Regions from separate parts of the Actinopolymorpha sp. NPDC004070 genome, predicted to be linked through region 2. Evidence: riboswitches for the same ligand, from Rfam matches in the RefSeq annotation. Region 2 holds a riboswitch; each other region holds the start of a gene.
What was found. A riboswitch is a leader RNA that binds a small molecule or an ion and turns the genes downstream of it on or off. The one in region 2 is predicted to bind cobalamin.

Region 1 (3,267 bases), on a different contig from region 2:
ACCGACGTGTCCACGAGGTAGTCGAGCAGGTCCGAGCCCTCGTTGTAGTGGATGCCGAGGCTCTGCTCCTGGATGAGCGCGTTGGGGCTGGCGAAGTCGACCTGGAGCGAGGCGGCCAGGGCGATCGGCCCGAGCGGGCAGTGCGGCGCCAGAGCGACGTCGTACACCTCCGCCTGTGCGGCGATCCGGCGTACCTCCGAGATCCCGCCCGCGTGGGAGAGGTCCGGCTGCGCGATCGCGATGCCTGCGGACAACACGTCCTTGAAGTCCCACCGGGAGTACAACCGCTCCCCGGTGGCGATCGGGATCGACGTGGAGGAACAGATCTGGCCGATCTGGTCGGTCAGCTCCGGGACGAGGGGCTCCTCGACGAAGAACGGCAGGTAGGGCTCCAGCAGCGGCAGGGTCCGCCGGGCCATGGCCACCGTGAACCGGCCGTGGAAGTCGATGGCGATGTCGAAGTCCGGTCCGCATGCCTCCCTGATCGCCGCCACCCGGTCGACCAGGGCCAGGCACTGCGCGGCGGTGTCCACCCGCCGCATCTCCCCGCCGCCGTTCATCTTGATCGCGGTGAAGCCCTGGTCCTGCATGTTCTTCGCCGCGTCGGCCACCACGTCCGGCCGGTCACCGCCGATCCAGCCGTAGACCCGCATCCGGTCGCGGACGTGACCGCCCAGAAGTTGGTAGACCGGAACGCCGTGCACCTTGCCGGCGATGTCCCACAGCGCCTGGTCGATCCCGGCGACCGCACTGGAAAGGACTGGGCCGCCGCGGTAGAAGTTGCCCTTGCTGAGCACCTGCCAGTGCTCCTCGATCCGCAGCGGGTCCTGGCCGACGAGGTAGTCGGCCGCCTCGTCCACCGCAGCCGCGACGGTGTGCGCGCGACCCTCGACGATCGGCTCGCCCCAGCCCGTCACACCCTCGTCGGTGTCGATTCGCAGGAAGCACCACCGGGGCGCCACGAGATAGGTCGTCAGGCCGGTGATCTTCACCGCGGAACTCCTTCCACGCATTCGTCGATGCGAGCGACCACAGCTCGCACAGGGAGCGGGGTCGCCGTCGCGTACATCCGCGACGACGCTACCGGAGACATCACCGCGGTGGACCGTGCCCGGCCGGTCGCGACCGGACCCGGCCCACCGGCTCCGGCCACCCACCGAAGCCGGGCGGACGCCACGGGGCTCAGCCCGTGGCGGGGCGTCCCGCCGCCACGAAGGCGGGGGGCTAAGGTCGGCGGTGCGGTTGGTTCGCCGGTCCGCTCGCCAGGACCGGTGAGGCAAGAGGGAACCCGGTGCAAGCCCGGGACTGCCCCGCAGCGGTGAGTGGGAACGACAGCCGTGAGATCGCACTGGGCGGCATCATCAGCCACCTGGGAAGCGACGGCCAGTAGGACCACCGGCAGATGACGGCCGGTACGCCCACGAGTCCGAAGACCTGCCATCCGTGCGTGGGCCGACCGGCCCGCGGTGGTCCGTGGCCTCGTGGGAAGGCGACCGGGCGACCGGCACGACGCCGCCGTCGTTCGACCTCGTCTCCCCTCGTCCGCCCCGGACCGTCCGAGTTCCCGAGGGAAGGACTCCATGGAAACCGTGCGTACGACCGTCCTCGGCTACCCCCGGATCGGGGCGCGCCGTGAACTGAAGCGAGCCACCGAGGACTACTGGGCCGGCCGGATCGACGCCGCGGCACTGCACCAGGCCGCCGCCGACCTGCGCCGCGACACGTGGGAAACCCTGCGCGACGCCGGCGTCGATCTCATCCCGTCGCACACTTTCTCGTTCTATGACCACGTACTCGACCACGCCGAGTTGTTCGGCGCCGTGCCGCGCCGGTTCGCCGGGCTGGAGGGGCTGGACCGGTACTTCGCGATGGCCCGCGGCACCGAGGGCGTGCCGCCGCTGGAGATGACGAAGTGGTTCGACACCAACTACCACTACCTCGTCCCCGAACTCGGGCCGGACACCACGTTCCGCACCGCCGGTGCGCGGTCCCGGCCGGTCGCGGAATACCAGGAGGCGGCCGCGCTCGGCGTCACCACCCGGCCCGTTCTGCTCGGCCCGCTGAGCTTCCTTCTCCTGGCGAAACCCGCGGTTGACGCACCGAAGGACTTCCGCCCGCTCGACCTGCTCGAGCCTCTGCTGGACGCCTACGTGGGGCTTCTGGACGCACTGGCCGACGCCGGCGTCGAGTGGGTCCAACTGGACGAGCCGGTGCTCGCCGCCGACCGTGACGCAGCCGAACTCTCCGCGCTGAGGACGGCGTACGAACGCCTGGGATCGACCGCCCACCGGCCGAAGCTGATGGTGGCGACGTACTTCGGGCCGATCGGCCCGGCACTGCCCGTCCTGGCCGGCACCCGGATCGACGGACTGGCGCTCGACCTCGTGGCCGGAGCCGCCGACGCGGACCGGATTGCCGCCGCCGGGCTCGGTGACCGCACGGTGGTGGCGGGTCTGGTCGACGGCCGCAACATCTGGCGTACCGACCTGTCCCGTGCCATGTCCGTCGCGGCGTCCCTGCTCGGCTCCGTCAGGGACCTGGTGGTCGGCACCTCCTCGTCGTTGCTGCACGTGCCGCTCGATCTCACCCTCGAGGAGGACCTGCCCGCCGGGCTGCGCGACCGGCTCGCCTTCGCCCGCCAGAAGGTCGACGAGGTGGTCCTGCTCGGCCGCGCCCTGCGCGAGGGCCACGGCGCGGTCGAACGCGAACTCTCCGCGGCCTCGGCCGGCACCGGCACCCCTGCGGAGACCGTGGACGGCCGGGTCCGGGCCAGGCTGGCCGGCCTGGGCACGGGCACTGCCCGGCGCGACTACGCCGACCGCGCCCGCTTGCAGGCCGAGGCCGGCGGGCTGCCCCCGCTGCCGACGACCACGATCGGCTCGTTCCCGCAGACCGCCAGGATCCGCCGGGCGCGGGCCGACCTGCGAGCCGGCCGGATCGACCAGGCCACCTACGACGCGCGGATGCGGGGCGAGATCGACGAGATCATCGCGTTGCAGGAGGACATCGGACTGGACGTGCTCGTCCACGGTGAGCCCGAACGCAACGACATGGTGCAGTACTTCGCCGAAAGGCTGTCCGGATTCGCCAGCACGTCCCACGGCTGGGTGCAGTCCTACGGCACCCGCTACGTCCGGCCGCCGATCCTCTACGCCGACGTGGCCCGGCCGGAGCCGATGACGGTGGAGTGGACCACGTACGCCCAGTCCCGGACCGGCAGACCTGTCAAGGGAATGTTGACGGGGCCGGTCACCATGCTGGCCTGGT
Region 2 (3,267 bases):
CCGAAGAAGAGTCGGACGAGTCTGCCGGGACTGAGGTGCCTGTCGAGGCTGACGAGCCGGGCGGGCCGGTCGCCGGTTGCGGCGGCGGTGAGCACCAGGCGGGCAGCAGCCCGAGCAGGGCGCCGATCGTGGGCAGCACCGGCAGGCCGGGCAGGGTCAGGGGAGAGGCGGACACCACGACGTCGGGTAGGCCGGTGGACGCGGCCCAGGTGAAGGCCGCCGCCACGGCCACCCCGCTGGCGGCGACCAGCCACTCCGGCAGTGCCCACGGGTCGGGGCGGTACCGCGTGCGCACGGCCCGCCGCCCGGCCAGCGCCAGCCCGGCCACCGCGGCGGCGCCACCGGCCACCAGCATCGGCACGCCGAACAACGGCCCGCCGTCGGCGGCGAGCAGGCCGTAGGCACCCGCGCAGAGGCCGACAAGCCCGCCGAGGACGAGCACCGCGGTCGTCGCCCGGGTGGCCCGCGGCACCTGGCCCACCCGGCCGTACCCGCGCGAGTCCATCGCCGCCGCCAGCGCCAGGGAGCGTTCCAGCGCGCCCTCCAGGAGGGGTACGGCGGTGGCCCGCAGCGAGCGCAGCCCCCGGTCGGCCCGGCCGCGCAGCCTGCGTGCCGACCGGGCCCGCGCGGCGTCCCCGACCAGTTGGGGAGCGAACGTCATCGCCACCACCACGGCCACGCCGAGCTCGTACAGCGCGCCCGGCATCGCGGCCAGCAGCCGCTTGGGGTTGGCCAGCGCGTTCGCGGCGCCGATGCAGGCGAGGACGGCGGCCAGCCGCAGTCCGTCGTACGCCGCGGACGCCAGCGCCTCGGCCGTCACCGCGCCACCGATCCGGATCCCCTCCAGCCAGCCCGGCAGCGGCACCTGCGGCAGCGTGAACAGCACCGTCCGCCCGGTCACCGCCGCGCCGAACAGCGACTGGAAGACCACCCGGATCGCGATCACCACGAGGCCGAGCCGCAGGAACGCGGCGTACGAACGTGCCCACGGCGCGGACGTACGACGGGCCGCCACCACGTAGCCCGCGACGGCGAGCACCAGCACCAGCAGCAGCGGGTTGGTGGTGCGGCTGGCCGCCGTCGCCAGGCCGAGCGCCCACAGCCACCACGCACCCGGGTGCAGGGTGCGCGGCAGCGTGGGACGGTGGACGGCGCGCATCGGCTCAGGCGCCCTGGTCTGCGTTCCGCCGTCGGCGCAGGAGCAGCAGCCCGCCGCCCAGCAGGACGACGACGACCGCCACCACGGGAAGGACGGGCAGCCCGCCCGAGCCCGCGTCGACGGCGCGGTCGCCGGCACCTTGGCGGGGTTCGCCGGCGCCGGCCTTCTTCCCGGACGCCTTGGCGTCGGTGTGACTCGCGGGCAGGGCCAGCGCCACGGTGGGCTCCGGCGAGGCGACCGCCGGCTCCTTCTTCACCGGATCGCCGCAGCCGGTGGACGGGAAGCCGTCGATCCCGCAGATCATGCTCTTCTGGTCGCGGACGTCGGCGACGGCGGCGAGGACCTGCGCGGAGGTCGCCTTGGAGTCCACGACCGCGCACGCGCCCCGTGGTTTCGCGGGCTGTTGCCCGCCGGGCGCCTCGTCGGCCAGGCCGTAGTCGAGGACGACCCCCACCCGCTTCTTGCCGGCCTGCGCCTTGGCGTCACCGCACAGCGCGCCGAAGTCGGCGGCCGCCCGCGGCAGCCGGGGCGGCGACTTCTCACCGGACACCGCGAACCGCCAGCCGTCGACGGCGCCGTCCTTGGGGGTGACCGAGCCGGGTCCGACCGAGGCCATCTTCCAGGTGTTGTCCTTCCACTGGAAGAACCCCCAGTAGCGGTACGCGGACGCCTGCGCGACCCCCGCGCCGACGGTCGTGGCGAGCAGGCCGGCGGCCAGCACGGTCGCCAGGGTGGTCAACAGGAAGGCCGCGGCAGAGCGCCTGGCGGCCTTCGTAACGAGCCTCATTCGGTGTCCTCTTCTCATGGTGCGGTCACGGCCAAGGGAACCGGGACCACACATGAGAACGCCCCCGGCCGCGCGGCGTGGAACGCCGGCAGACGAGGGCAGGGCTCGGGTGCGTGACCCGCGCTCCGCCCGCAGACCTCGACGGGTGTCGTGGAGCCGGTCGTCGTCGGCAGGTGCTCCGGCTCGCCGCGGGCACCCGGTGAGTTCGCGGCGATCCGGCTCGACGGCGGGTCGAGTCAGGTCGTACGGACGTGCGGGCACGCGGCCTACGGTTGCGGGTCAGCGCCGGATTCGGACCGGCTTCCCCTGCGTGCGAGACCTGGGTGGGTCTCGCCCGACGACGTCGTGCAGGACGGACGCTCTCACGGCCGACCCGGGAAGTCAAAGATGTCCGGAACCCGGTGAGGCGCTCCGGTGGGAGGGAACTGTGCCGGGACCTCTGCGGGGCCTGTTCGGGTCGGGTGCGGTCCCGCGCGACCGGCACCGGCCGTGCCCGACCGAGCTGACCACGACGACCCCCGGGAAACCTCTAAGCTCGGCTTTCATGACCTGGACGTGGCGACTCGAAGATTCCGAGGGCAACCCCGTGGACGCCGGCGAGCTCGCCCACAGCGAGTTCCCGTCGCAGAGCGACGCCGAGAGCTGGATCGGCGAAACCTGGCGCGAACTCGCCGGAAGCGGTGTCGACCAGGTGACACTGCTCGAAGCCGGGCGCGAGGTCTACGGCCCGATGAGCCTGCACCCGGCCGACTGAGAGACCGGCCCGGGAACCCGAAGCCGGACGCCGGGCGGGGAAGGTCGTACCGCTAGGCGGAGATCTTCTCCCCGCCGGGCTTGACCTGCGGCTTGGGCATCCGCAGCCGGCGGATCTGCGTCGACCGCATGATGCCGTACGACAGCGCGCCGCGGTGGCTGTCGTTGGGGAACTCCTCGCGCAGCCGCTTCTTCAGCCGCCGCCCCAGCAGGAGCAGGTCCAGCGGCACGATGATGATCGCCACCAGCCAGAGGTAGGTCGCCACCACCCGCACCTGCGGCATCGGCAGGGTCATGAAGATGAAGATGACCAGGAAGTACGGCAGGAGGTACTCCGCCGGGGTGCGCCGGGAGTCGACGTAGTCGCGGACGAACCTCCGGACCGGGCCCTTGTCCCGCGCCGGGAGGTAGCGCTCGTCGCCGGTGGCCATCGCCTGCTGCATCCTGGCCCGCTCCGAGCGTGACTTCTCCCGCTGCTGGCGGACCGCCTCCTTGCGGTCGCGCGGCGCGCTGACCCGCGTCTTGCGGGCCTGCTCGGCCTCGCGGCGCTTGGGCGTGGGGCGTCCCT
Region 3 (3,267 bases), on a different contig from region 2:
TCCTCGAACGCCCAGGCGGCGGCGTGCTGCACCGGGTTCGCCGGGCCGGACCACACCTCGCTGGCGACCGCGGCGACCTCGGCTCCGAGCCGGTCGCCGAGCGGGCCCTCCGGCATCCGCGCGACGCCGATCCGCCAGCCGCCGAGGGCGAGGTTCTTGCTCAGGCCGGTGGTGACGACGGTGCGTTCTGGTGCCAGCTCGGCCGGGCTGAGGAACTCGCGCACCGGGTCGTGCACGAGGTCGCGGTAGATCTCGTCGGACACGATCAGCAGGTCGTGCCGGCGGGCAACGTCGGCGACGGCGCGGATCGTCCCGCTGCCCGCGAGCGTCCCCGTCGGGTTGTCGGGCAGAGTGAGCACGACCAGCCCGATCGGGCGGCCGGCGTCCCTCGCGGTGGCGGCGGCCGCGTCGAGCAGGTCGGGGTCGGGCACGCCGCCCTGCCCGTCGGGGGTCGGCACGTGGTGCACCTCGCGGTCGAGGAGCTGGGCCTGTGCGGCGTAGCTCACCCAGCTCGGCCGGGGCAGCGCGACCCCGCCGGCGCTCGCCTGCAGTACGGCGTACAGCAGCGGCTTGCTGCCGGGACCCGCGACCACCTGCGCGGCCGTCGTCGGCAGGCACCGCCGACGCCAGTAGCCCGCGGCGGCCTCGCGCAGTGCTGGGACGCCGGCGACCGGCCCGTAACTGCCGGACGCTCCGGCAGCCGCGGCCGTGCTCAGCGCCGCCACCAGGTCGGGGTGCACGGGAAGTCCCGCCTCGCCGAACCCGAGGGGCAGGACGGGCCGCCCGGCGGCCAGGCGTTCCGCCGTGAGCTGGTTGATGGCGAGCGTCGCCGAGACTGCCATGGGCGTCACTTCATCACACGTATCGCTCGTGCAGCGCGGCCAGGTCGATGCGGCCCGCGAGGTCGTCGGCGACGGCGAGGTTGGCGCGTACGACGTCCGGGTCCCGCATCCCCACCAGCGCCACGTCGACGTGCGGGTTCGACAGCACGAACTGCACCAGCGCGCTGGAGTAGTCGAAGGTGTCGGCGGGATTCACCATCGCCAGCCAGCGCTGGAACGTCCCCGAGGTGGTGGTGCGCATGGTGACCCTGCCGAGCCCGTGCCGGCGGGCCTCGAGCAGGCTGCCGAACGGCCGGGTGGGGTCGTACGGATGCTGGAAGAGCAGGTTGTAACAGATCTGCACGGTGTCGAACCGGCCGCTGCGGATCAGCCGGTACACCGAGTCGTTGTTGTCCTCGGTGGTGAAGCCGACATGCCTGGTCAAGCCCTCAGCCTTGACGGAATGTAACTGTTCGGCTACGCCGCCGGGAGCGAGGATGGCGTCGGTCTGCTCGGTGGTGAACGAGTCGCCGTGGATCTGCAGCAGGTCGACGTACGGCCGGGCGAGGCGTTCCAGGCTGGCCTCCAGTGAGGTACGCACGTTCACTCCGTACGGCACCTTCGTGGCCACGAACAACGGGCGGCCGCCGCTGGAGTCCACCCCGCGCAGCGCCTGCCCGAGCACCCGCTCGCTCGCGCCGCCGCCGTAACCGGGCGCGGTGTCGTAGTAGTTGATGCCGCCCTCCAGCGCCACCTCGATCGCCGCGAACATCGCCGCCCGGTCGTGCGCGTCGTCGGGGTCGAACCGCCCGAGGTAGTTCGTCAGGCCGAGGGTCGCCCCGCCGAACCCGATCCGGCTGACCCTCGCACCGGTGCCGCCGAGTGTGGTGTACTCCATCGCCGCCTCGCTCCCGTTCGTCCGTTCGTGATCATGTGCCATTCTGGTCGCCGACGACAGGGAGGAACCCGGTGCGAGTCCGGGGCGGTCCCGCCACTGTCACCAGGAAGCGACCTCTCCATGCAGGGGCCACTGCCGCGCGAGCGGTGGGAAGGCCGGAGCGGAAGCCACGATCTGGGAGCCAGGACACTCCGTTCGTCGGTACGACCATCCAGGGCGCGGACTCCTGTGGAAGGACTACTCGTGGCTGCCGTGAATTCTGCCGACTCTGTCGGCCCCGACAACTCCGACGGCTCGGTGCTGGGCCGAACCCTGCGCGCCGTCCGTCCACCGGACGCCGACGCGGTGGCCAGGGCCCGCGCCCGGCACGACGCGCTGGCCAAGCCGCGCGGCGCGCTCGGAGCCCTCGAGGACCTCGGCGCGCAACTCGCCGGCATCGCCGGGACCTGCCCGCCGCCCCTTCCCGAACCGGCCGGGCTGGCCGTCTTCGCCGGTGACCACGGCGTCCACCGGCAGGGCGTCTCGCCGTGGCCGCAGGAGATCACCGCCGCGATGGTGTCGACGTTCCTGTGCGGCGGCGCGGTCGTCAACGCGCTCGCCCGGCAGGCGGGCGCCCGGGTGCAGGTGGTCGACGTCGGGGTCGCGGCCGATCTCCCGCCGGCGCCCGGACTGCTGGACCGCAAGGTACGCCCGGGCACCGACGACCTCAGCGAGCGTCCGGCGATGAGCCGGGCCGAGGCGGTGGCGGCGGTCGAGGTCGGCATCGAGGTCGCCACCGACCTGGTGGCCGGCGGCTGCCGGTGCCTGCTGACCGGCGACATGGGCATCGCCAACACCACTCCCGCGGCGGCGCTGATCGCGGCGTTGACCGGAGGTACGCCGGAGCAGGTGACCGGACGCGGAACCGGGATCGACGACGCCACCTGGGCAACGAAGGTCGCCGTCGTCGGCCGGGCGCTCGACCTGCACCGGCCCGACCCGGCCGACCCGCTCGGCGTCCTCGCCGCGCTCGGCGGCCTCGAGCACGCCGCAACGGCAGGCTTCCTGCTGGGTGCGGCCGCCGCCCGGGTGCCGGTGGTGCTGGACGGCATCGCCGCCGGCGCCGCCGCCCTGGTCGCCCGGGCGCTCGCTCCCGACGCGGTGGGTGCGTTCGTCGCCGGCCACGTGTCCGCCGAGCCGGCGGCCCGGCGGGCGCTGGCGGCGCTGGGGTTGCGTCCCGTTCTCGACCTGGATCTGCGGCTCGGTGAGGGGTCCGGCGCGGTGCTGGCGCTGCCCGTCGTCCGGGCCGCCGCCGCCGTCCTGACCGAGGTCGCCACCCTGGAGGAGGTGGCCGCGGGCCCGGCCACGGACGGGCGGGGCGGCCCGCGGCCACGGCGGATCCTGGTGTTGGGCGGCGCGCGCTCGGGCAAGTCCACGACCGCCGAACGGCTGGCCGGGCAGGCCGCGAAGGTCGGTCCGGCTGGGGAGTCCTTGCCGGTCACCTACCTGGCCACCGGACCGCGGCCCACCGCCGACGACCCGGAGTGGGCCGAGCGGGTACGCACTCAT

Region 1: linked by a shared signal. The riboswitch ahead of metE (5-methyltetrahydropteroyltriglutamate--homocysteine S-methyltransferase) and the one ahead of ABZV93_RS10195 (SCO2322 family protein) in region 2 are both predicted to bind cobalamin.
Region 3: linked by a shared signal. The riboswitch ahead of cobT (nicotinate-nucleotide--dimethylbenzimidazole phosphoribosyltransferase) and the one ahead of ABZV93_RS10195 (SCO2322 family protein) in region 2 are both predicted to bind cobalamin.

The regions. Positions count from the first base shown of each region.
Region 1 is NZ_JBEXMJ010000001.1:516,122-519,388, reverse strand. It holds gene dgoD (galactonate dehydratase) at 1-992, opposite strand, end outside; cobalamin riboswitch at 1,227-1,457, shown strand; gene metE (5-methyltetrahydropteroyltriglutamate--homocysteine S-methyltransferase) at 1,581-3,267, shown strand, end outside.
Region 2 is NZ_JBEXMJ010000004.1:298,841-302,107, reverse strand. It holds gene ABZV93_RS10200 (energy-coupling factor transporter transmembrane component T) at 1-1,159, opposite strand, end outside; gene ABZV93_RS10195 (SCO2322 family protein) at 1,164-1,946, opposite strand; cobalamin riboswitch at 2,118-2,254, opposite strand; gene ABZV93_RS10190 (hypothetical protein) at 2,491-2,700, shown strand; gene ABZV93_RS10185 (DUF3043 domain-containing protein) at 2,753-3,267, opposite strand, start outside.
Region 3 is NZ_JBEXMJ010000001.1:271,906-275,172, reverse strand. It holds gene ABZV93_RS01235 (pyridoxal phosphate-dependent aminotransferase) at 1-842, opposite strand, end outside; gene ABZV93_RS01230 (aldo/keto reductase) at 856-1,719, opposite strand; cobalamin riboswitch at 1,737-1,932, shown strand; gene cobT (nicotinate-nucleotide--dimethylbenzimidazole phosphoribosyltransferase) at 1,963-3,267, shown strand, end outside.